One region of the Pseudomonas sp. BB438 genome, then DNA from elsewhere that is predicted to be linked to it. Evidence: riboswitches for the same ligand, from Rfam matches in the RefSeq annotation. Region 1 holds a riboswitch; each other region holds the start of a gene.
The links. Region 1 has a riboswitch for cobalamin ahead of AC1ZV1_RS03550 (CbtB domain-containing protein). Riboswitches for the same ligand answer to the same signal wherever they lie in the genome.

Region 1 (7,687 bases):
TCAACAAGACGCAGCAGCCGCAGCACTACCAACTGAGCCTCGCCGATGGCGCCGGCTACCGCCTGCAGGGCGTGCCGGAGCTGATGCTGCAGCCGGGCGAGATCCGCGACTTCGCCGTCTCGGTGGCCAGTGAGGCGCAGCGCAGCGCCGGAGGGTCGGTGCCGCTGCACTTCCGGGTCAGTGACGGCAACGAGGCGATCGACGCCGCCAGCACCTTCGTCTCGCCGAGGCGCTGAGCATGGCACGGGAGCTTGGCGTGACCTCCGCGCAACGCCTAGAGTGGTCGGATTCTTCCGCCCCTCAGGCCGCCGTGCAGGACAAGATGAAGCGCTACGAGAAATTCGCCGACGAGATCGCCGGCCTGATCCGCAGCGGCGTGCTCGCCCCCGGCCAGAAGGTCCCCTCGGTGCGGCACGCCAGTCGCACCTACGGGGTCAGCGCCTCGACGGTGTTCCAGGCCTACTACCTGCTGGAGGATCGCGGGCTGATCGTCGCCCGCGCCCGTTCCGGTTACTTCGTCCGCGAGCACGTGCAGCGCGCCCTGGCCGAGCCGGAAATCGCCCGCCACGACGCACAGACCACCGAGGTGGACGTCAGCGAACTGGTGTTCTCGGTGCTCAGCTCGATCAAGGACCCGGACACCGTGCCCTTCGGCTCGGCCTTCCCGGCCCCGGAGCTGTTCCCCCTGCCACGCCTGGCGCGTTCCATGGCGCATGCGGTGCGCGACATGGACCCACGCTCGGTGGTCGCCGACCTCGCCCCCGGCAGTCACGCGCTGCGCCGGCAGATCGCGCTGCGCTACATGGTCGGCGGCATGCCGCTGCCGGTGGAGGAACTGGTGGTGACCAATGGCGCGCTGGAAGCGCTGAACCTGTGCCTGCAGGTCGTCACCCAGCCGGGTGACCTGGTCGCCATCGAGGCGCCAGCCTTCTACGCCAGCCTGCAGGTGCTCGAACGCCTGAAGCTGAAGGCCGTGGAAATCCCCGTGCACCCGCGCGAAGGCATCGACCTGGACGTGCTGGCCGACAGCCTGGCGCGCCTGCCGATCAAGGCCTGCTGGTTCATGAGCAACTTCCAGAACCCGCTGGGCGCGAGCATGGCCGAGGACAAGAAGCGCGCCCTCGCCGGCCTGCTGGCCAGGCACCAGGTGCCGCTGATCGAGGACGACGTCTACGCCGAGCTGTACTTCGCCGCCCAGGCGCCCAAGCCGGTAAAGGCGTTCGACAGCGACGGGCTGGTGATGCACTGCAGTTCCTTCTCCAAGAGCCTGGCGCCGGGTTACCGGGTCGGCTGGGTTGCCGGTGGGCGCTACGCCGAACAGATCGAGCGGCTCAAGCTGATGACCAGCCTGTCGGCCTCGGTGCCGGCCCAGGCGGCCATCGCCGACTACCTGCAGCACGGCGGCTACGACCGCCACCTGCGCAAGCTGCGCCACGCCCTGGAAAGCCAGCAGCACGCCATGCTCGCCGCCGTGGCCCGGCACTTCCCCGCCGCGACTCGCGTGACGCGGCCCAGCGGCGGCTACTTCCTGTGGCTGGAGCTGCCGGAGCACATCGACGCGCTCAAGCTGTTCCAGCTCGCCCTGGCCCAGGGCATCAGCCTCGCGCCGGGGCCGATCTTCTCCGCCACACGCCGCTTCGGCCATTGCCTGCGCCTGAACCACGGCCACCCGTGGACGGCGACCAGCGAACACGCCATGGAAACCCTCGGACGGATCATTCACTCTTTGTAGGGCTACGCTGCAGGACTGATCCGCACATTCGGAAACGTTCTGTACCTATGCGGCAAGTTGTCGCAGGAATACGCTGTCAGGCAGGAAAACCCGGACGAGGGAAGCTGCCATGGATTCGGAAGGCCTGACGATCCTGCTGACGGTGTGCGCCGCACTCGGCGTGCACCTGTGGGTGCGCTGGTACCTGCGGCGCGGAGTGATGCCGCGCGGGGACCCGTGGCTGGCATGAACGACTGGGCGTGACCCGCGGGGGTTGCCCTACAGGCAACGCTTACTGATCACCCACCACGGACGGCCCGATGAACCTCTGGCAGCGCGACCTCAGCCATTCCCCCTACGCCGAAGCGGTGCGCGCCGAGCAGTTCGACGTGCTGCGGCGCAATTCGCCGTTCTCCATCATTGCCGCCTATCTCGTTGCCGGCCTGACCACCTGGGTGCTCAGCGATGCCCAGCCGTTGATGCTCCTGTTCGCCTGGTTCGCCGCGCAGACGGTGCTCGGCGCCCTGCGTCTGTGGCTGCTGCGCCGCTATGACCGGCTGCGCGGCGACGATACCGGCGCCCGGCACCGTTGGCTGATCCAGGTGATGCTCACTACTGGTCTGTCGGGCGTGCTCTGGGGCTTACCCGCTGCGTACTGGGTGACGGTGCTGCCGGTGTCGCTGCAGATGTACGTGGTGGTGATTCTGCTCGGCCTGGGCACGGGCGTGATGAACGCCTACAGCATCGTGCTGCCGTTGTTCTACCTGTTCATCGTGCCGGCCTTCACCCTGCCCTTCGCCAGCCTGCTGGTGCTGCTGCCGGACGCCCTGAGCAAGACCCTAGGCGCGGCGGCACTGGTCTATGCCGTCACCATCTGCGCCTTTGCCTACCGCTTCCACGCGACCCTGGTGGACTCGCTGCTGCTGCGCTTCGAGAACATCGAACTGCTGCAGAAACTCAGCATCGAGAAGGAGGCCGCCGAGCGCAGCGACCAGGCCAAGACGCGCTTCCTTGCCTCCGCCAGCCACGACCTGCGTCAGCCGACCTACGCCCTCGGCCTGTACCTGGGCGCGCTGCAGAAACGGCCGCTGGACGACGCCAGCCGCAACCTCGTCGAGCATATTTCCCGCGCCCTGGCCGCGCAGGGATCACTGTTCGATGCGCTGCTGAACATTTCGCGGCTCGATGCCGGCATCGTCCAGCCCAGCCTGCAGTCCTTCTCCCTGGCCGAGCTGCTGGAGCGCATCGCCGAGGATTGCCGCGTACAGGCCACCGAAAAGGGCCTGAGGCTGCGTGTGCGAGCGGGCGCGCCCTTCGTCAGATCCGACCCGGCGCTGCTCGAGCGCATCCTGCGCAACCTGGTGGAAAACGCCATCCGCTACACCGAGCGCGGCGGCGTGCTGATCGGCTGGCGCCGCCGTGGCCGGCAGGTGCGGGTGGAGGTCTGGGACAGCGGCCCGGGGATTCCCGCCAGCGAACGGCAGAAGGTGTTCTGGGAATTCCATCAGTTGAACAATCCCGAGCGCGACCGCAGCAAGGGCCTCGGCCTGGGGCTGGCCATCGTCCAGCGCACCGCCGCCCTGCTCGATCATCCCCTGACACTGCATTCGCGCGAAGGCCAGGGCAGCGCCTTCATGCTCGACCTGCCGCGCGCCACCGCCGTGCAGCCGCGCCCCGTGGCCCCCCCCGCGCCACGCAGCGTGGTCGGCAGCGACAAACTGATCTACGTGATCGAGGACGACGCCGAGAACCGCGAAGGCCTGCGCCTGCTGTTCCAGAGCTGGGACTACCGCCACCGCATCGTCGCCGACGTGGCCGACCTGCTGGACGACCCGGCGGCTGCCCGCGAGAAGCCCGACCTGATCATCAGCGACTACCGCCTGCGCGACCACCAGACCGGCCTCGACGCCATCGAGCGCCTGCACCTGCACTACGCAGACGACTGGATCGCCGCCATGCTGGTCACCGGCGACACCGACCCGCGCCTGCTCGCCCAGGCCGCCGCCCACGGCTGGCCGCTGCTGCACAAGCCGCTGGCGGCCGAGCAGTTGAAGGCGATGATCGATGAGCAGCTGGGCGACCTCGAACCGCTGGACGACCAGGCCGAGCAGTACCTGTAGGAGCGAGCCTGCTCGCGAACCACCCTCTCCGTGACTCCAGAGCCGGGTGGTTCGCGGGCGAGCTCGCTGCTGCGAAGCGCATCTACGGCCGATACAGGTGCGCATGCCCCGCGCTGTACAGCGACGAATCGGCAAAGCCCTCCGCGCCCAGCACCCGGCCCACCAGGATCAGCGCCGTACGCCTGAAGTCCTTGGCCTCTGCCTTGGGCAGGATGTCACCGAGGGTGCCGGTGACCTGGTCCTGGTCCGGCCAGCTGGCACGGTGGATCACCGCGATGGGGCAGTCCGCGCCGTAGTGCGGCAGCAGCTCGGCGACGATGTTCGCCAGCTGGCCGACGCCCAGGTGAATGGCCAGGGTCGCGCGGTGTTGGGCCAGCTCGGCGAGGGACTCGCCCTCGGGCATGCGCGTCCGGCTGGCGTAGCGGGTGAGGATCAGCGTCTGCGAGATATCCGGCAGGGTCAGCTCGCAACCCAGGATCGCCGCGCAGGCGGAGGTCGCGGTCACGCCGGGGACGATCTCGTAAGCAATACCCAACTCGCGCAGGTGACGAATCTGCTCGCCGATGGCGCCGTACAGCGACGGGTCGCCGGAGTGCACGCGCGCTACGTCCTTGCCCTCGGTCTCGGCCTGCGCCAGCAGCTCGACGATCTCGTCCAGGTTCAGCTCGGCGGTATTCACCACACGCTCGGCGCTATGCCCATCCAGCACCGCCGGCGGCACCAGGGAGCCGGCGTAGAGGATCACCGGGCAGGTGCGGATCAGCCGCTGGCCCTTGACCGTGATGAGTTCGGGGTCGCCCGGGCCGGCGCCGATGAAATAGACCGTCATGACGGCTCCTGTGCGGATTCGACGGGGATGAAGGCGAGTGCGCAGGTGGCTTGCTCGCTGCGACGCTTGCCCACCAGCAGGCGTGCCGGCGCGCCACCCTGGGCCTCGGCCTGCAGCAACGCCGCGGCCTCGGCCACGCTGGCACTGCCACTGGTCGCACGCACGACGTCCGACGGATCCCCCAGGCGCTTCTCGCAGGTCGCGAGCTGCGGCGGCGTGAACAGCACCAGCGGCAGGTCGAGGGCGGCTGCCAGGGCAGTCAGCCCGACTTCGTCAGCCTTCAGCGTGGCGCTGGCCAGCGCGGTGAGGTTCGACTCGTCGAGACCTGCTTCGGCCAGCGTATCGCGCAGCAGGGCTTGCAGTTCGTCGAGCGGGCAGCCGCGGCGGCAACCGAGGCCGGCAACCAGCGTCATGGTCGCTCTCCTTGCAGATGAAAATAAAAACCCCGCAGACGGCCGGGCCGGCTGCGGGGTCGAGCATAGCGCCTGGATCAGGCCGAGGGTGCGAAGCGACGGAACAGCCAGGCAGCGATCAGGCCGAGTGCAGCCCAGAACACCGCGTTGGTGACCAGCGAGGCGACGATGAACTCGTGAGCCAGGCTTTCCGGTGCGAGGCTGGAATGCACGTCCGGCTGCGGCGCACCGATCACGTGCGGCACCACCAGCAGGGCGAGTCCGACGATACGTAGCGCCCAGTGGCGGCCGAACACCAGCAGCGCGAGACCGGCGGCGGTGGCGGCGGCAGTGCCGATCCACCAGGTCTGCCGCAGGGTCAGGTCAGCGGCGGCGGTGCCGGGGACTTCCGGCGGCAGGCCGAGGGACGGCGCCAGGGTGAACACGGCGAAACCGGCGAGGCCCCAGAGCAGGCCTTCGGAGGTCTTGCCCGGCTCACGCAGGGTGAACAGGCCCGCGAGCATCAGCGCGAAACCCACCGCGACCACCAGGTTGCCGCCGGTGGTGGAGAGGATGCGCTGCCAGCCATCTTCCGGCTCCCAGGCTTCCGCATCGTGCTGATGGCCGGCGACGGCGCCATCGGCATGCTCATGGACGTGCTCTTCGACCAGCGCGGCGGCGGGTTCGGACTTTTCGTAGGTTTCCGCCTTCAGAATCAGCGGGGATACCCACAGCAGCTGGACCACGGTGAGCACCAGCGCGGCAATCAGACCGGCGAAACCGGCGGTCTGGGCGATTCGTTTGATCATGGGTTCGTTCCTTTTCCTTCTCCGAGCCATCGAATCGAGCGAGCTAGAGCCAGGCAAGACGAAGGATCGCCGGGGACGCGGAGTGGACTGCTGTCCATGAGCCGTCCACGGCGATTCTCCAACGCAGCCTGGCCGACGCGCAGCCGATTGAACTCAGAACCGCATCAGTGGCAGGGGAAGCCTGCGCTGTGGCGAGTATCGTGGGCGGCGTTGTGTACCGCGTCGATGTGCGAGAAGCCGGCGAAGTACACCAGCAGCGCACCGAGCAGGCTGGCGCCAACGGCCAGGCTGATGCGCTTGGAAAGGGGGATGGAAGTACTCGACGCCTGTTGCGTCAGGATGCTGCTGGACATGAACGTTCCCTCTGAAAAGAGTGAGAACGCAGAGGTTGAACGCATTCGAACGCGCCGGATCGGTCGCGCCACGGCCTGCGCCCGCCCACCGCGGGTTTGCCAAAATGTGAGGATTCCAGGCCGGTCTCCGGGCTTGCGACGCCAGCGAGAAACTCTCGCCGGATGGGCCAGCCTTCCCATGCCTTGGCACAGTGGCTACTGACGACCCTCGATGCGCTTACCGTTGCGGGGGCAGCGCCGGACTGGTCCTTGCGGACGCACCGGCTTCCCGTTTCACCTCGCACGCGTCGGCGCGAGACACCTGAAACCGCGCTAGCTGACCACGGCAGTCACGCAGCGTCAACTGCGCGTCAACCGATCCCCGGCGATTGACCGTCCCGGCCGCGCTGCGTAGCCTTCCTCCCTTCGAGGTTCTCCGGCGCTGGCCGGAGCTAAGAGGGAACGTGGAAATCTTCGGATGCGCCACGGCTGCCCCCGCAACTGTGAACAGCCTGTCTCTTCATGCGCCACTGCCGATTCGGGCGGGAAGGCGAAGAGACGATCAAGGGCTGTGAGCCAGGAGACCTGCCTCGTGACTGGTTTTCGATCTGCTGCGCGTCGGCCAGGCTGCGCTGGAGGATCGTCGTGGACTGCTCATTGACCACAGTCAACTCCGCGTCCCCGCCAATCCTCCGCCTTGCCTGGCTCTGGCTCGCGAGATCCGGAACCGGTTCGTTATCAACAGACAACCGGGCGGGGTGATCCGGTGGCGACCTTCGTTGCGCGGCGAACCCGCGCGCGCGCCCTTCATCCGCCTTCAAACTTCCGCTTGCGAGGCGCGCATGAAAACCCTGGCCAAACTCCCCGTCACCATCGTCACCGGCTTCCTCGGGGTCGGTAAGACCACCCTGCTCCGCCATATGCTCGATAACGCCGAAGGCCGTCGCATCGCGGTGATCGTCAACGAATTCGGCGAGCTGGGCATCGACGGCGAGATCCTCAAGCAGTGCTCCATCGGTTGCAGCGAAGAAGAAGCGGTCGGCCGCGTCTTCGAGCTGGCCAACGGCTGCCTGTGCTGCACCGTGCAGGAAGAGTTCTTCCCGGTGATGCGCGAGCTGGTGGCGCGCCGTGGCGACCTCGACCAGATCCTCATCGAGACCTCCGGCCTCGCCCTGCCCAAGCCGCTGGTACAGGCCTTCCAGTGGCCGGAAATCCGCAACGCCTGCACCGTGGACGCGGTGATCACCGTGGTCGACAGCCCGGCCGTGGCCGCCGGCACCTTCGCCGCCCACCCCGAGCAGGTGGACCAGCAGCGCCAGCAGGACCCGAACCTGGACCACGAGTCGCCGCTGCACGAACTCTTCGAGGACCAGCTGGCCAGCGCCGACCTGGTGGTGCTGAACAAGGCCGACCTGCTGGACGCCGACGCGCTGGCCCGCGTACGCGCCGAGGTCGCTGAAGAACTGCCGCCGGCGGTGAAAATCATCGAAGCCA
Region 2 (7,687 bases), 2.3 Mb from region 1:
TCCAGGCGGTGACGCCGTGGCTGCGCCAGCCGAGGCCGGGAGTGTCCTTGCCGGCGTCGGCGCGGGAACGATTGAACCGCCGCTCCAGCCGATCCGCCAGGCGCCCGAAGGCCACCAGCGGATGCCAGCGCTTCGGCTCACCGAACAGGGCATCCAGCGCAACGCCGAGGACGCTCAGCAGGGCCAGGCTCATGGCTGTTCTCCCCAGTGGTTCTCGTACAGCAGTTCACCGAGTGCGCGCGGTTGGCGCCAGCCTTCCAGGGCCAGCATGGGCGCCGGGTAGAACTCGCTGACCGGTCCGAGGCAGATCACCGCCACCGCCTCGGCACCGACCGGCAGGCCAAGCAAGTCGCCCAGCGCAGCCGGGTCGAACAGCGATACCCACCCCATGCCCAGGCCTTCGGCGCGCGAGGCCAGCCACAGGTTCTGGATCGCGCAGGACAGCGAGGCCAGGTCCATGTGCGGCAAGGTGCGGCGGCCGAAGACGTGCGCCTCGCGGCCATCCATCAGCGCGGCCACCAGCACTTCGGCGCAATCGAGCACGCCCTCGACCTTGAGCCGCATGAACGCGTCGGAACGCTCGCCCAGTGCCTCGGCGGTGCGCACGCGCTCCTCCTCCACCAGACCGTGGATTGCCTGACGCAGCGCCCGCGAGGTGACGCGGATGAACCGCCACGGTTGCATCAGCCCGACGCTGGGCGCCTGGTGCGCCGCTTCGAGCAGGCGCGCGAGCAGTTCGGGCGCCACTTCGCCCCCACTGAAGTGGCGCATGTCGCGGCGCTCGGCGATGACGCGGTAGAGCGCGGCGCGCTCTTCAAGGCTGTAGGCGTGCTCGGTCATGGTTTCAGCAGGGCGACTGCGGCATCCGGATCGGACGGCAGGTAGAAGTGGATGTAGGAGGCGGTAAGCCGGCCACGGCGGAACACCGCTTCGGCCACGGGCTTGTCGTTGGGACAGACACCACGAGCCAACGGCGCTTCGCTGCTGGTCAGCAGCGAGTGGTGGAAGGTGTGTCCGCGCAGGGTGCCTTCGGGCAGCGCCACCGCCTGCAGCGCCAGCGCGGCGAGACGTTTCTGCATGCGTGCTTCGCCCGGCAGCAGACCGAGCAATTCGGCACGCTCGCCGGCCACGTCGGTCAGCGCGTCGAGCAGATAGAGCATGCCGCCGCATTCGGCGAGGATCGGCTTGCCCATCTCATGGTGGGCGTGGATCGCCTGGGCCATAGCGCGGTTCTCGGCCAGCGCCTGCAGGTGCAGTTCCGGGTAGCCGCCCGGCAGGTAGAGGCTGTCCACGTCCGGCAGCGCTTCATCGCGCAGCGGCGAGAAGAACACCAGCTCGGCGCCCAGCTCACGCAGCAGGTCGAGGTTGGCCTGGTAGAGGAAGGCGAAGGCGTTGTCCCGCGCCACGCCGATGCGCACGCCATCGAGGCGGGAAGACTCGCTGCGCGGTTCGGGCGCGGCAAAGCTCACCGGCAGCGGCAGTTCGGTGCTCGCGCTGGCGGCCAGGGCATCGGCAGCGGCGTCCAGGCGGACGTCGAGGTCGGCCAGCTCATCAGCCTGCACCAGGCCGAGGTGGCGGCTGGGCAGTTCCACGTCGGTATCGCGCGGCAGCGCGCCATACCAGCGAATCCACTCCGGCAGGCTGTCGCGCACCAGGTCGCGGTGACGCTGGCTACCGATGCGGTTGGCAAGCACGCCGGAGAACGGCAGGTCGCTCTGGTAGGTCGCCATGCCAACGGCCATGGCGCCGAAGGTCTGCGCCATGGACTGGCCGTTGATCACGGCCATCACCGGCACATCGAAGCGACGCGCCAGGTCGGCCGCCGAGGGCGAGCCGTCGAACAGGCCCATCACGCCTTCGATGAGGATCAGGTCGGCCTCGCCGGCCGCTTCCCAGAGCAGGCGACGACTGTCGTCCTCACCGACCATCCACAGGTCCAGCTGGTAGACCGGCGCGTCGCTGGCGCGGGCGAGGATCATCGGATCGAGGAAATCCGGGCCGCACTTGAACACCCGCACCTTGCGCCCGAGGCGGGTGTGCAGGCGCGCCAGGGCGGCGGTCACGGTGGTCTTGCCCTGGCCGGATGCAGGGGCAGCAATCAACAGTGCGGGGCATTGGCGCGAGGTCATCGGGCACGCTCCGCCACAACGAACGGCATCAGAACTCCACCCCTTTCTGCGCCTTGATACCGGCCTTGAAGGCATGCTTCACCAGGCCCATCTCGGTCACGGTGTCGGCGGCGTCGAGCATCGCCGGCTGCGCACCGCGCCCGGTGGCGACCACGTGCTGCATCGGCGGCCGGGCGGCGATATCGGCCAGCACCGTGTCCAGTTCCAGGTAGCCGTGCTTGAGCGCGATGTTCACCTCATCCAGGACTACCAGGCCGACCTCGGGGTCGGCCAGCAACTGGCGCGCCACGTCCCAGGCGAATTGCGCCTTGGCGATGTCGCGCTGGCGGTCCTGGGTTTCCCAGGTGAAGCCTTCACCCATCACGTGGAAGCTGACTTCCTCGGGGAAACGGCGGAAGAACGCCTCCTCGCCCGTGGTGGCGGCGCCCTTGATGAACTGCACCACGCCCACCTTCATGCCGTGCCCCAGCGCGCGGGCGACCATGCCAAAGGCGGAGCTGCTCTTGCCCTTGCCGTTGCCGCTGTTGACCAGAAACACGCCGCGCTCGCCCTGGGCCTGGGCGATCTTCTCGTCGACTACCGCCTTCTTGCGCTGCATGCGCGAGCGATGGCGCTCGTCCTTTTCCGGGGATTCAGTCATGGCAAGGTTCCTTCTGAAACGGCTTGTACGGATGAACGGGATGGCACAGCCGTCAGGCTGCCAGCCGGGTGGCAGCGAACGGGGGATGGAATGGGCAGGGATGCACCGCAGGCACGCAGAAGCGCCATGCAGCAGTGGTCGCCCAGCACGAGGGCTGTCGACCTGAGGAATAGGGAATTCACCTGAAGGATTCTCCGCCGCTCTCACCCGCGCGGCACTGACCAGTCGGGGCAGGCGGAGGACGGCAACGCGCGGCGCAGGGCCGGCGTCGGCAGCGCCTCCCGCGATGCCATGCGATGCAGCAGGCCGGTCTCCGGGCTTGCGAGAGGAAGCGTCTGGCGTTTCCGAAGAACCGCGCCTTCCCATGCCGAGGCACAGTGGCAGTTTGCGGTTCGAAGCTCGCTTACCGTTGCGGGGGCAGCGCCGGAATGGTCGAACGCATCGACTTCACCGGCTTCCCTGTTTCACTCGCGGCTTGCGCCGAGAGCACCTGAAGCAGGCGCGCAGCTTAGTGGCTGGCGGCCTGGGGCGTCAATTGAACAGACTGCCGCTGGGCTCCTTGCGCGAGGCGGCAAGGGCTCTAGAAAGCCTCACACAAGTCAAGTGGTCAGGCCGCGTAAGTTCGCTAGAATGCGAGTCATGACGACGACCGCCCAACCCGGCCAGCTTCAGTACGACACGTCCGCCACCCCGCCGTTGATGCATGTCAGCGGTGACTGGACGCTCGCGCACTTTGCCACGCTCGAGGCTCAGGTGGCCGCACAGCGCAGTGCCGAATCGCCCGGCGCGCTGGACTTCACCGGTCTTGGGGCGCTGGACACCGCCGGCGCCGCCCTGCTCGCCGAGATCATCGGCGGCGCGCGCATGAGCCAGCTGGAGCAGATCGCCCGCAACCTGCCCGCCGAACGCCAGGCGCTGCTGCGAACCGTCGGCAGCGCGATCACCCAGTGCCGGCTCGACGAAAAGGCCCCGCCGCCCGGCAATGCGCTGGTCGATGTGCTGGAGCGCATCGGCATCGCCTCGCTCACGTTCAAGGACCATCTGATCGGCGTGCTGGGTTTCATCGGCCTGACTCTGCAGACGCTGCTGCGCAACCTGCTGCGTCCGCGTCGCTGGCGACTGACCTCGCTGGCCGCACACATGGAAGAAACCGGGCTGGACGCGGTGCCGATCGTCGCCCTGCTGACGTTCATGGTCGGCGCCGTGGTGGCCTTCCTCGGCGCCACGGTGCTGCAGAAGTTCGGTGCGGCGATCTACACGGTCGACCTGGTGGGGTTCTCCTTCCTCCGCGAGTTCGGTGTATTGCTCACGGCGATCCTGCTCGCCGGCCGCACCGCCAGTGCCTTCACCGCGCAGATCGGCTCGATGAAGGCCAATCAGGAAATCGACGCCATCCAGGCCCTGGGGCTGGATCCCGTCGAGCTGCTGGTACTGCCGCGTGTACTTGCCCTGCTGCTGACCCTGCCGATGCTGACTTTCCTGGCGATGATCTCCGGCATCTTCGGTGGCGGCGTGGTCTGCGCACTGAGCCTGGACATCTCGCCGCGCATGTTCCTCTACATGCTGCAGAACGACATCGCCGTGCAGCACTTCCTGGTCGGCATCGTCAAAGCCCCGGTGTTCGCCTTCATCATCGCCGTGATCGGCTGCCTGGAAGGCTTCCGCGTCAGCGGCAGCGCGCAGTCGGTGGGCGAGCACACCACGTCCAGCGTGGTCCAGTCGATCTTCGTGGTGATCCTGCTGGATGCGATGTTCGCGCTGTTCTTCATGGAGATGGGCTGGTGAGCGAGCCAATCATCGTCGTCCGCGACCTGGCCAACCGCTTCGGCACCCACGCCGTGCACGAGCACCTGGACCTCGACGTACTGAAAGGCGAGATCCTCGGCGTGGTCGGCGGTTCGGGTACCGGCAAGTCGGTCCTGCTGCGCAGCATCATCGGCCTGCGCCAACCCAGCGAGGGCAGCGTGCACGTGTTCGGGCAGAACCTGCCGGCGCTGCCACCGCTGGAGCGCTCGAAGCTCGAACGACGCTTCGGCGTGCTGTTCCAGAATGGCGCGCTGTTCTCCTCGCTGACGGTGAGCGAGAACATCTGCCTGCCGCTGATCGAGCACGCCGGGCTATCCCGCGCCGATGCGCAATTCATCGCCAAGGTGAAGATCTCCCTCGCCGGCCTGCCGCCGGACGCCGGCGCCAAGTACCCGGCCGAGCTCTCCGGTGGCATGGTCAAGCGCGCCGCGCTGGCCCGCGCCCTGGCGCTGGACCCGGATATCCTGTTTCTCGACGAACCCACTGCCGGCCTCGATCCGATTGGCGCGGCGGCCTTCGACCAACTCATCCTGACCCTGCGCGACGCCTTCGGCCTCACCGTGTTCCTGGTCACCCACGACCTGGACACCCTCTACACCATCTGCGACCGCGTCGCCGTGCTCTCGCAGAAACGCGTGCTGGTGGTGGGGCCGCTGGACCAGGTCGCCCAGACCGACGACGCCTGGGTGCAGGACTACTTCCACGGCCCGCGCGGCCGTGCCGCGCTGCAGGCCACCGAACACCTGCGGGAGGAAAGCTGAATGGAAACCCGTGCCCATCACGTGCTGATCGGCCTGTTCACCCTGGTCGTGTCGATCGGCGCGCTGCTCTTCGCTCTCTGGCTGGCGCAGTCGAGCAACGACCAGAAGTACAAGGTCTACGACGTGATCTTCAACGAGGCGGTGACCGGCCTGTCCGAAGGGGGCACGGTGCAGTACAGCGGCATCCGCGTGGGTGACGTAGTGTCCCTGCGCCTGGACCCGAACGACCCGCGCAAAGTCCGCGCGCGCATCCGCGTCTACGACAGCACCCCGATCCGCGAAGACACACGCGCCAAGCTGGCCCTCACCGGCGTGACCGGCCAGGCCATCATCCAGCTCTCCAGCGCCGCCCAGGACAGCCCGCCGCTGACCGGCAAGGACGGCGAGGTGCCGGTGATCAAGACCATCCCCTCGCCCTTCGCCAAGTTGCTGGCCAACGGCGAGGACATCGCCACCAACATCAACAACCTGATCAACAACGTGAATCGCATGTTCTCCCAGGAAAACGTCGACCGCATCAGCCGCACCCTCGACCACATCGACCAGGCCACCGGCGTGGTCGCCGAGCAGCGCGACGACATCCGCCAGACCTTCAAGGAACTGGCCGCCGCCAGCGAGCAGGCGCGCATCACCCTGGCCAACGCCAGCCAGTTGCTCGAACGCGCCAACCAGACGCTGGGCGGCAAGGGCCAGGACATCCTCGACGACACCCAGAAGACCCTCGCCTCCCTGCGCACCAGCAGTGAACGCGTGGAGCAGTTGCTGAACAGCAACTACGACTCGGTGAATGGCGGCCTCAATGGCCTGGGCGAGATAGGCCCGGCGGTCCGCGAACTGCGCTCCACCCTGGAAGACCTGCGTGGCGTCACCCGCCGCCTGCAGGAAAACCCCACCGGCTACCTGCTCGGCCGCGAGCGCAACAAGGAGTTCCAGCCATGACCGCCCTTCCCCGCGTGCTCGGCGCCGTCGCCCTGATCAGCCTGCTGGGCGCCTGCTCGATCCTCCCGGAAGCGGAAAGCCCGGACTTCTACCTGCTGCCGGCAACCCAGCAACCCGCGCGCAGCAACGCCGCGGTGAACTGGTCCCTGCGCGTCAGCGCCCCCACCGCCAGCCTGGCGCTGGATAGCAACCGCATCGCCGTGGTGCCACAGGGCAACCAACTGAGCAGCTACCAGGGCGCGCGCTGGAGCAACCGCGCCCCGGGCCTGCTGCGTGATCGCCTGCTCGACGCCTTCACCGCCAGCGGCAGCATCGCTGCCCTGAGCAGTGACGAGACCAGCCTGCAGGCCGACTTCGACCTGACGGGCGAGCTGCGCGCCTTCCAGAGCGAATACCAGAACGGCAAGCCGGTGATCCACATCCGTTACGACGCCCGCCTGGTCCGCACCCTCGGGCAACGCATCATCGCCTCGCGCACCTTCGAGGTCAGCCAGCCGGTGGATGGCAAACAGGTGCCCGACGTGGTCAGCGCCTTCGGCAAGGCGGCCGACCAGTTATCCGACCAGGTAGTGCAGTGGACGCTGCAGCAAGGGCAGCGACAACACACCACACCACCCTCCACGCCCTGATGAAAAAGGCCGGCTTTCGCCGGCCTTTTTCATGGGCGCCCAGGGATAGCCGAATCCGACGGAACCTTCCTTCACGGAATCTGCTCATATTTTGTACAAAATCTGCACAACATCTGTCGGAGCATCAGTGCCCCGCTGATAGCATTTACGTATCAGGCGAGATACATTTCCGCGCCCCGCCGGGCCAACCGGCGGCGTCCAATTTTCTCGCATGGTGCTGTCCCGGCTTGCAGCGCCCGATTTGCAGTTCGAGGAACCTTCGTTGCGCAGTCCAGGCAGTTTCCGCCACGACATCAACGGCCTGCGGGCCTGGGCGGTTGTCGCGGTGGTTTTGTATCACTTCGGTATCAGCGGCTTTACCGGCGGCTTCGTCGGCGTGGATGTCTTCTTCGTCATCTCCGGCTACCTGATGACCGGCATCATCCTGGGTGCCCTGGCTGCCCCAGCCGGTTTCTCCTTCTGGAACTTCTACCTCGCCCGTGCGCGCCGCATCCTGCCGGCACTGCTGGTGCTCTGCGCGGTGCTGCTGGCCCTGGGCTGGTTCTTCCTGCTGCCATCGGATTACCAGCGGCTGGGCAAGCATGTGTGGGGCAGCGTGCTGTTCACCTCCAACCGCATGTTCATGAAGGAAGCCGGCTATTTCGACGTGGCCTCCCATGACAAGTGGCTGCTGCACACCTGGTCACTGTCCGTGGAGTGGCAGTTCTACCTGCTCTTCCCACTGCTGCTGGTGGCCGCGTGGCGCTGGCTCGGCGGGCACCGCTGGATGCTGGCGCTGCTCGG
Region 3 (7,687 bases), 860 kb from region 1:
GGCCCAGCGCCTGTGCCAGCTCGCGCGCGGCCTGTCCGCTGTGCACGCCGGGGAACAGGTGGGTGAAGGGCAAGGCCACGAAGCGCCCTTCGCGTACGGCGCGCAGGCGCGATAGCACCGGGTCCGCGCGCAGCGTTCGGATCTTCCGGTCGGCGGTGGACCACAACGCATCGGCCAGCAGGATCACGTCCGGGTCGCGCGCCAGCAACTGTTCGGCGTTGGCGGTGAAGCTGCCCAGATCGACGTCCTCGAACAGGTTGTGCGCACCGGCGGCGTGCAGCAACTGGGTGACTACGCCACGCCGCCCCTGGCTCTCCAGGCCGATGCTGGCGCTATCGAGGTAGAAGACTTCCAGCCGTTGGCGGCCGGTCGAAAGCTGGCGCGCTTCGGCCAGCTCCGCGCGTTGCTGGCGAATCAGCGTCTGGGCCCGCGCCGGCTCACCCAGCAGGTCGCCCAGCGTCGTCAGGTCCGTCTCGACACCCGCGAACAGATCGTCCTGCCACGCACCACAACCGGCATCCAGCAGGTAGCTGGCGATGCCATGAGCGGCCAGTTCCTCGCGGGACAGGTTGCCCAGGCGGAAGGCCGAGGCGAACCCGGCCACCACCAGGTCCGGTCGCTGCGCGTAGACCGCTTCCGCCGACGGATACTGGCGCGACAGCAGGGGTACGCCGCGATAACGGCCGCCAGCCACGTCCAGGTCGTCATCGATGTACGCCACGCCGATCAGCCGCGGTCCGGCGCCCAGCGCCAGCAGCAGGTCGGCGGCGTGCTGGTTGAGGGCGAGGATGCGTTGGGGCGGGTGGTCGATCTGCCAGGTCTGGACGCAGTTTCGGTAGTCCTGCGCTGACGCATTTGCTGCGCTCTGCATCAACGCGAGCAACAGCACCACCTGCAGGAGCGCGCGCGTCATGGCTCGTCCACTCGCAGCTCTGCCACCGGCACGCCGTCACGCAGATGCTCGGAGACCACCCGGCACACCTGCTCGTCGCTACGCAGGCCATACCAGACGCGTTCGGGATAGACCGTCAGCAGCGGCCCGCGGTTGCACGGGAACTGGCAGCCGGTGCGGGTCAGCAGAGCGCCCTCGGCGTTCTCGTAGCGATCGAGTCGAATCAGCTCGCGGCGCAGGGTTTTCCACAATGGCAGCGCACCGCGCCGCACGCAGCGCGGCCCGGTGCAGAGGAACAGGTGATGCCGGTGCGGCGGCGGCGCGGACCAGTCCGGCTGCGAAGGCACCTCACCGACACCCTGGCACTCCAGCTGTTGCGCCGGATCGCCAATCGCCGCCAGCACCGCCGCCACATCCAGCCCGCGCCGGCCGAGCGCCGACGCCGTGACCTTCGGCGGCGGCGCCAGCGGAGCGTCCTCGAGCAGCCCGGCCAACTCGGCGCGCAACCAGTCGAGGTAGGCGCCGTCAGCGGTGGGTTCCAGGTCCACCAGCAGCAGCTCGCGATCCTCGGCCAGAAGCTCACGCACCCGCGCCCACAACGCATCGAAACCTTCGCCGGTGTCGATGCATTCGACACCGGCGAAGCGCGCCGCCACCTCGCGGTGCAGGCGCTCGCCCTGGGCACCGGCCAGCGGGCCGACCAGCAGGATGGCCTTCATCAGAAGCTGAAGGTGTAGCGCAGTTCGGCGGTACGCGGCCGGCCGAGGTTGTCGACCTGGCGGATACCGTTGCTGGTGCGGCCGGTGGCGTAGTCGCGGTCCAGCAGGTTCTCCAGCAGGAGGCTCAGGCGGTGTGCGCGGGCGGCGTCGAGGTAGCGATAGGCATCGCCGTCAAGCACGGTGTAGTGGCCGTAGTCGTCGTCCTGCGCGCTGACGATGGAGCCGACGTAGCGCGTGGCCAGGCCGGCGCCCCAGAGGCTGTCGTCATAGCCCAGGCGCAGGCGGGCAAAGAAGTGCGGGATGTTGTTCACCGTCACGCCTTCGCGGCTGTCCACCCGATTGCGCGTGGCGTCGGCGGAGAGCTGCCAGTGCCGGCCAACCTGCCACTGGCCGTTGGCTTCCACGCCGCGCACGGTGATCTCGCCGTTGCCGTTCACCCACTGGTCGCCCGCCAGGGTGATGAGGTCGGTGATCTCGCGGCGGAACAGGGTGACGCTGCCGCTCCAGGGCTGCTCGAACAGCTCGCCGGTGTAGTCCAGGCCCAGCTCGGCGTTGCGGCTGCGTTCGGGCTTGAGGTCGCGGTTGCCGACTTCGTCGCCCGGCTCGTTGACGAACAGTTGCTCGGCGGTGGGCAGCTTGAAGGCCGTGCCGAACTGGCCGCGCAGCTTGAGCTGCTGCGTGAGGTCATAGAGCGAGGTGAGCATCCACACGGTGGCGCCTTCGCCGCCGGAAATTTCCTCGCGGCGCACACCCAGGCTCGGGTGCCAGTCAGGCAGCGCCTCGATGTTCGGCCGCAGCTGGGCGTAGAGCGCGTGGGATTCGGCCTTGTCGTTGTCGATGATCAGCACATCGTCCTGGCCCTTGTACCACTGGCTGTCATTGCCGAAGACCAGCTCGTGACCGCCCGCAAGCCTGGCCTTGCCTTCGAGCTGCGCCCCCCAGTCGGTGAAGCCCCAGTAGTCGTTGTGGTTGAGCACCTGGGTGCCGCCGCCCTGCAGGTTGTAGACGCGGTCGTAGCGGGTGTCCCAGTCGTTGATGTGGGTCTTGGCGAACCAGCTGAAGTCGTCGCTGACGCTCTGCTGGAAGGTGGCCGTGGCGATCTGCTGCACGCGGTTGTTGCTGGTGTGGTGGTTGGACGTCGGGCGGGCGAAATCCAGCTCGGCGTCGGCGTACTGGTAGAACAGCTCCAGGCGCGAGGCATCGCCGATGGCCTGGATAGCCTTGGCACCGAACACATTGACGTCATAGGAGCGGCGCTTGTCGCTCACCGTGTCGGTCATGTCGCGGTCGCGGAACGGCTGGTAGCCGTCGGAGCGGTTGTGGCTGACGTAGGCCATCAGGCCGAGGTCGCCCAGGCCGTTCTGCACGATCTTTTCGGCGCGGGCATCGCCGCTGCGCCCCTTGAAGGTGTCCAGGCCGAGGTTCGCCTCACCGGACGCTTCGCGGCTGCGGGCGCTGCGGGTGACGATGTTGATCACGCCGGACACCGCCTGGGTGCCGAACAGCAGGCCCTGGCCGCCCTTGAGCACTTCGATGCGCTCCACCGCGGTAGTCGGCAGGGTGTCGATGTAGATGCCGCCGTAGAGGCGGTTGTTCAGGCGCACGCCGTCCAGCAGGATCAGCGTGTCGTCGTTGCGTCCGCCCAGCAGCGAGTAGGTGCCGTAGTCGAACGGCCCGTTCTTCGGCGCGACGAACAGGCCGGGTACATACATCTGCAGCACGCGCGTGATGTCGGCGCTGGGGCCGGCGCGCTCGATCTGCTCGCGGTCGATGACCTCCAGCTTGCTGCCGTAGCGGGCCATGTCGGCGACAGTGTTGGATTCCACCGAAGGCGCGCTGACGACTTCGTCGGCCAGGTCGAGCGGCGCCGCGACCAGTTGCGCGCTGAGGGCGCACAGGGGGAGAACAGGCATCCAGCGCAGGGCACGCCGGTTCTGTAACGGGAGTTTGGGTGACAGGGAGAAATGCAAGGTGATCGCCTCGAAATCGGGATTTCGCAGGCGGCGCAGCGACACCCGGAACGAGCGCGCCCCGGGAACCGGCTCACGCCCGCCCACCGCGGGTTTGCCAAACAGGTTCCAGGCCGGTCTCCGGGCTTGCGAGGGTCCTGGGGCATCCGCCTTCCCATGCTGGTGCACAGTGGCCTACTGGATGCTCCGCTCGCTTACCGTTGCGGGGGCAGCGCCGGACTGATCGCACGAGGGCGACGCACCGGCTTCCCGTTTCACCCCACGCACGGCGGCGGGGGGCACCTGAAACGGGGCGCATCTGAACACCGAGCGCCCGAAAGCGTCAAGCGCGGGGCTTGGGCAGGATGTTGCGGAGGAGGCGCGAACGCGCGGCATCAGTGCCAGGGATCGTAGGTGCCGAAGCTCCAGATGTGCCCCTCCGGATCACGGCAGGTGAAGCCCTGGCCGCCGTAGTCCTCGTCCTTGATGTCGATGACGATCTGCGCCCCGGCGTCCACGGCCGCGCGGTACGGCACCTCGGCGTCCTTCACCACCAGGTAGATGCTCTGGGTACAGCCGCCGACCTCGTCGGGCTGGCGCATCAGCCGGCCGTATTCGTTGTCGTGCAGCGACCCGAGCATCACCAGCCCGCTGCCGTCGGCCAGCGCCAGTTGGGCGTGGGCGATGCCGCCGTGCTCGTCGGCGACCACCAGTTGCCGCTGAAAACCGAAGGTCGCGCACAGCCAGTCGATAGCCTGGGGCGCGTCGCGGTAACGCAGGCAGGGAATGACACTGGGGCGGGCGATGGGAGCGGGCGTGGACATGGCGATCTCCGGGCAAAACGAACGCAATGTTCTGAGCATAGTCACCCGCTTTTCACACCTCAGCGCTGCGCGGCGACCAACAGCAACATGGGACGCTCGCGCTCCTCGGCGAGTGCCGGATCGGCCTGCACCTGCCCGGCGCTGGGCCCCCAGTCCTCGACATGGCGCACGCTCAGCCCCGAGCCAATCACCGCATTGAGGACGCTGCCGAGGGTGCGGTGGTACTTGAGCACGCCCTTGGCCAGCCAGTCGGTGCGACGCTCGCCCTCGTCCTGGTAGTGGTCCACCGGCCAGCAGCGGCGACCGTTGGCATCGACGATCCAGCCAGGCGCCAGCGAGGCCATGTAGATCGGGTGCTCGATGGAGAACACCAGGCTGCCACCGGGGCGCAGCGCGTCGTGCACGTTGCGGAAGAAGTGCGGCAGGTCTTCGAGGTAATGCAGGACCAGCGAACTGTAGGCCAGGTCGAAGGCTGCGGTGGGCAGTTCGAGCTGGTCGAGGTCGGCGTGGAAGTAACTGACCTGCGCGGCCTCGGTGGTTTCCCGCGCGCGGTCGAGCATCTTCTGCGAGACGTCCAGCCCACTCACGGTGCGGGCGCCCTGCTCCGCCGCATAGCGGCAGAACCCGCCGTAACCGCAGCCGAGATCGACCACGTCGAGGCCCTCCAGCGGCGGCAACAGGGCACGCAGCGCGGCCCATTCCGGCGCGCCGTCCAGCCCGTGCTGCGAGCGTGGCAGCTGGGCGTAGGCCGCGAAGAATTCAGGGTTGTCGTAGATGTTCTGCGCCATGGATCGGCACCTCCTTTCTGACGGACCAAGGGCCGATTGTCTGCGTCAAGGACGGGGCCGGCAACCCGATGAGGTCAATGCGGCGGCAATCGAAGCGCAAATTCCTGCAAGACCGTCGGTCAGGTCAACCGTAGTGTCAGGACTCCATTTCCAAGGAGAAAGACACCGTGACCCAGCGCCAATCGATCAACCTGCAGGACAAGCTCGGCCGCATCACTGAGACCTGGCAACCGCGCGTGATCGCCGAGATGAACGACTACCAGTTCAAGGTGGTGAAACTGCTGGGCGATTTCGTCTGGCACAGCCACGCCGACACCGACGAGGCCTTCATCGTGCTGGACGGCGAGCTGCGCATCGACTTCCGCGACGGCCCGCTGACCCTGCGCGCCGGCGAGCTGTACGTGGTCCCCCGCGGCGTGGAGCACAAGCCGTATGCCGAACGGGAGGTGCAACTGATGCTGATCGAACCGCGCGGCGTGCTGAACACCGGCGATGAGGGCGGCGAGCGCACGGCGGAAAACGACCGCTGGATCTGATCAACCCCTGCCGGCAAGGTCGTTCGGCTTTGCCCCAAAGCGCTTGCGATAGTCGCTCGGCGCCATCCCGGTGATCTTGCGGAAGGTGCTGCGGAACGAGCCCGGATCGAGGTAGCCGACCGTGTAGGCGATGTGGTCCACCGTGCCATTGGTGAACTCCAGCAGCTCGCGCGCCTTGCCAACCCGCAGGTGCTGACAGTACTCGGTGGGCTTGAGCCCGGTGGCCGCGCGGAAGCGGCGCAGGAAGGTGCGCTCCTCCAGGCCGGCCTGGATGGCCATGGCGGTCAGGCTGACGTCCACCGCGCCGTTGCCCTGCAGCCAGTGCTGCACCTTGAGGATGGCGGCGTCGCCATGCCCCAGCAGCGGCGCGAAGTTGCTGCCGCATTGCTGCGCGCTGTCGCTGTGTTCCACCACCAGGAAACGCGCGGTGCGGTTGGCGACGCTCGGGCCGAGCAGGCGGTCGACGATGCGCAGGCCCAGCTCCGACCAGGCCATCAGCCCGGCGGAAGTGATCAGGTCGCCGTCGTCCACCATGGGCTTGTGCGCTTCCAGACGTACGCGCGGGAAGCGTTTGGCGAAGGCCTCGGCGCCGCTCCAGTGGGCGGTGGCACTGCGCCCGTCGAGCAGCCCGGCTTCGGCCACCAGCAGGCCGCCGATGCACACCGAACCGACGATGGCGCCCTCGCCATGGCGCGCCGCTAGCCAGTCGGTGAGGTTGCGCAACGGGGCGGCGTCGGGCAGCCCGAACAGCGACGGCGGGACAAGCACGGCGACCAGCCGGCTGTCGACGCCTGGATGCGTGTCGAACACGCGGCGGGGCTCGCCGCCGTCCTCACCGGACCAGTGGCTGACGCGCAGCGCCGGCAACTGCTGCGCGGCCTCTTCGCCGGCGACGCGCTCGGCCACGGCGAACAGATCGGTCAGCCCGTGCAGCGCCGCCGTCTGCACACCGGGATAGAGCAGCAACCCGATCTCGACGACGCTCCGTTCCACAGCCATTGTCAGTTTTCCCCCGGTTATTGTCGTTCCGCCTGATCCCCGCGCGGCGCGCGGCAAACCATACTGGTCGCACTTCCTCACCACTCAATAAGGAATTCGGAAATGGCCAAGCAAGCGCTCATCCTAGTGGATATCCAGAACGACTACTTCCCTTCCGGCAAGTGGCCGCTGGTCGGCATCGAAGCCGCCGCCGACCAGGCCGCCAAGGTGCTGGCCGCCTTCCGCGAACGCGGTGACCTGGTGGTGCACGTGCGCCACGAGTTCGACAGCGCCGACGCCCCGTTCTTCGCTCCCGGCAGCGACGGCGCGAAGATCCACGGCAAGGTCGCCAATCTGCCCGGCGAGCCGGTGGTGCTCAAGCACTTCGTCAACGCCTTCCGCGACACCGACCTGAAGGCCATCCTCGACCAGCACGGCGTGGAGTCGCTGGTGGTGGTCGGTCACATGAGCCACATGTGCGTGGATGGTGCGGTGCGCGCCGCTGCCGACTTCGGCTACCCGGTGACCGTGCTGCACGACGCCTGCGCCACCCTGGACCTGGAGTTCAACGGCGTGAAGGTACCGGCCGCCCAGGTGCACGCGGCCTACATGGCATCCCTGGCATTCGCCTACGCCGACCTGGTGTCCACCGCCGAGTACCTGAATCGCTGATTCATGTCGCCCCGGAAAAGGGTCTCCAGTGAGGCCCTTTTTCATGCAGAAACGCTCCGTAACACTGCCGACGAACCGGCGAAGCAAGACGTGAGAAGCTGCGCAACACTCGGCCGGCTTTCCGCTATCATCGGGCCACATTCGCCTGCCGATAAGGACATCCCATGAGCGTTTCCTCGATCATTACCCTTGCCATCATTGCTGGCGTCATCTTCCTGCTGATCAGCGTGTTCAACCGTCTGGTGGCGCTGCGCAACCGCTACCAGAACGCTTTCGCGCAGATCGAAGTGCAGCTCAAGCGCCGCTACGACCTGATCCCCAACCTGGTG

Region 2: it holds a riboswitch for cobalamin, as region 1 does, so the genes downstream of both, cobO (cob(I)yrinic acid a,c-diamide adenosyltransferase) here and AC1ZV1_RS03550 (CbtB domain-containing protein) in region 1, are expected to answer to the same signal.
Region 3: it holds a riboswitch for cobalamin, as region 1 does, so the genes downstream of both, AC1ZV1_RS07450 (TonB-dependent receptor plug domain-containing protein) here and AC1ZV1_RS03550 (CbtB domain-containing protein) in region 1, are expected to answer to the same signal.

What each region holds. Positions count from the first base shown of each region.
Region 1 is NZ_CM170001.1:731,680-739,366, reverse strand. Features, by position in the region: gene ccoG (cytochrome c oxidase accessory protein CcoG) at 1-236, shown strand, start outside; gene mapR (GntR family transcriptional regulator MpaR) at 323-1,732, shown strand; gene AC1ZV1_RS03570 (ATP-binding response regulator) at 2,032-3,831, shown strand; gene cobM (precorrin-4 C(11)-methyltransferase) at 3,914-4,660, opposite strand; gene AC1ZV1_RS03560 (cobalamin biosynthesis protein) at 4,657-5,073, opposite strand; gene AC1ZV1_RS03555 (CbtA family protein) at 5,151-5,861, opposite strand; gene AC1ZV1_RS03550 (CbtB domain-containing protein) at 6,026-6,214, opposite strand; cobalamin riboswitch at 6,316-6,534, opposite strand; cobalamin riboswitch at 6,606-6,800, shown strand; gene cobW (cobalamin biosynthesis protein CobW) at 7,036-7,687, shown strand, end outside.
Region 2 is NZ_CM170001.1:5,040,120-5,047,806, forward strand. Features, by position in the region: gene cbiB (adenosylcobinamide-phosphate synthase CbiB) at 1-193, opposite strand, end outside; gene bluB (5,6-dimethylbenzimidazole synthase) at 190-840, opposite strand; gene AC1ZV1_RS23205 (cobyrinic acid a,c-diamide synthase CobB) at 837-2,129, opposite strand; gene cobO (cob(I)yrinic acid a,c-diamide adenosyltransferase) at 2,158-2,769, opposite strand; cobalamin riboswitch at 3,057-3,278, opposite strand; gene AC1ZV1_RS23215 (ABC transporter permease) at 3,409-4,554, shown strand; gene AC1ZV1_RS23220 (ABC transporter ATP-binding protein) at 4,551-5,336, shown strand; gene AC1ZV1_RS23225 (MlaD family protein) at 5,337-6,275, shown strand; gene AC1ZV1_RS23230 (ABC-type transport auxiliary lipoprotein family protein) at 6,272-6,904, shown strand; gene AC1ZV1_RS23235 (acyltransferase family protein) at 7,167-7,687, shown strand, end outside.
Region 3 is NZ_CM170001.1:1,594,286-1,601,972, reverse strand. Features, by position in the region: gene AC1ZV1_RS07460 (ABC transporter substrate-binding protein) at 1-913, opposite strand, end outside; gene AC1ZV1_RS07455 ((2Fe-2S) ferredoxin domain-containing protein) at 910-1,611, opposite strand; gene AC1ZV1_RS07450 (TonB-dependent receptor plug domain-containing protein) at 1,611-3,524, opposite strand; cobalamin riboswitch at 3,676-3,882, opposite strand; gene AC1ZV1_RS07445 (VOC family protein) at 3,956-4,384, opposite strand; gene AC1ZV1_RS07440 (class I SAM-dependent methyltransferase) at 4,444-5,172, opposite strand; gene AC1ZV1_RS07435 (cupin domain-containing protein) at 5,340-5,708, shown strand; gene AC1ZV1_RS07430 (GlxA family transcriptional regulator) at 5,709-6,707, opposite strand; gene AC1ZV1_RS07425 (cysteine hydrolase family protein) at 6,810-7,358, shown strand; gene AC1ZV1_RS07420 (LemA family protein) at 7,523-7,687, shown strand, end outside.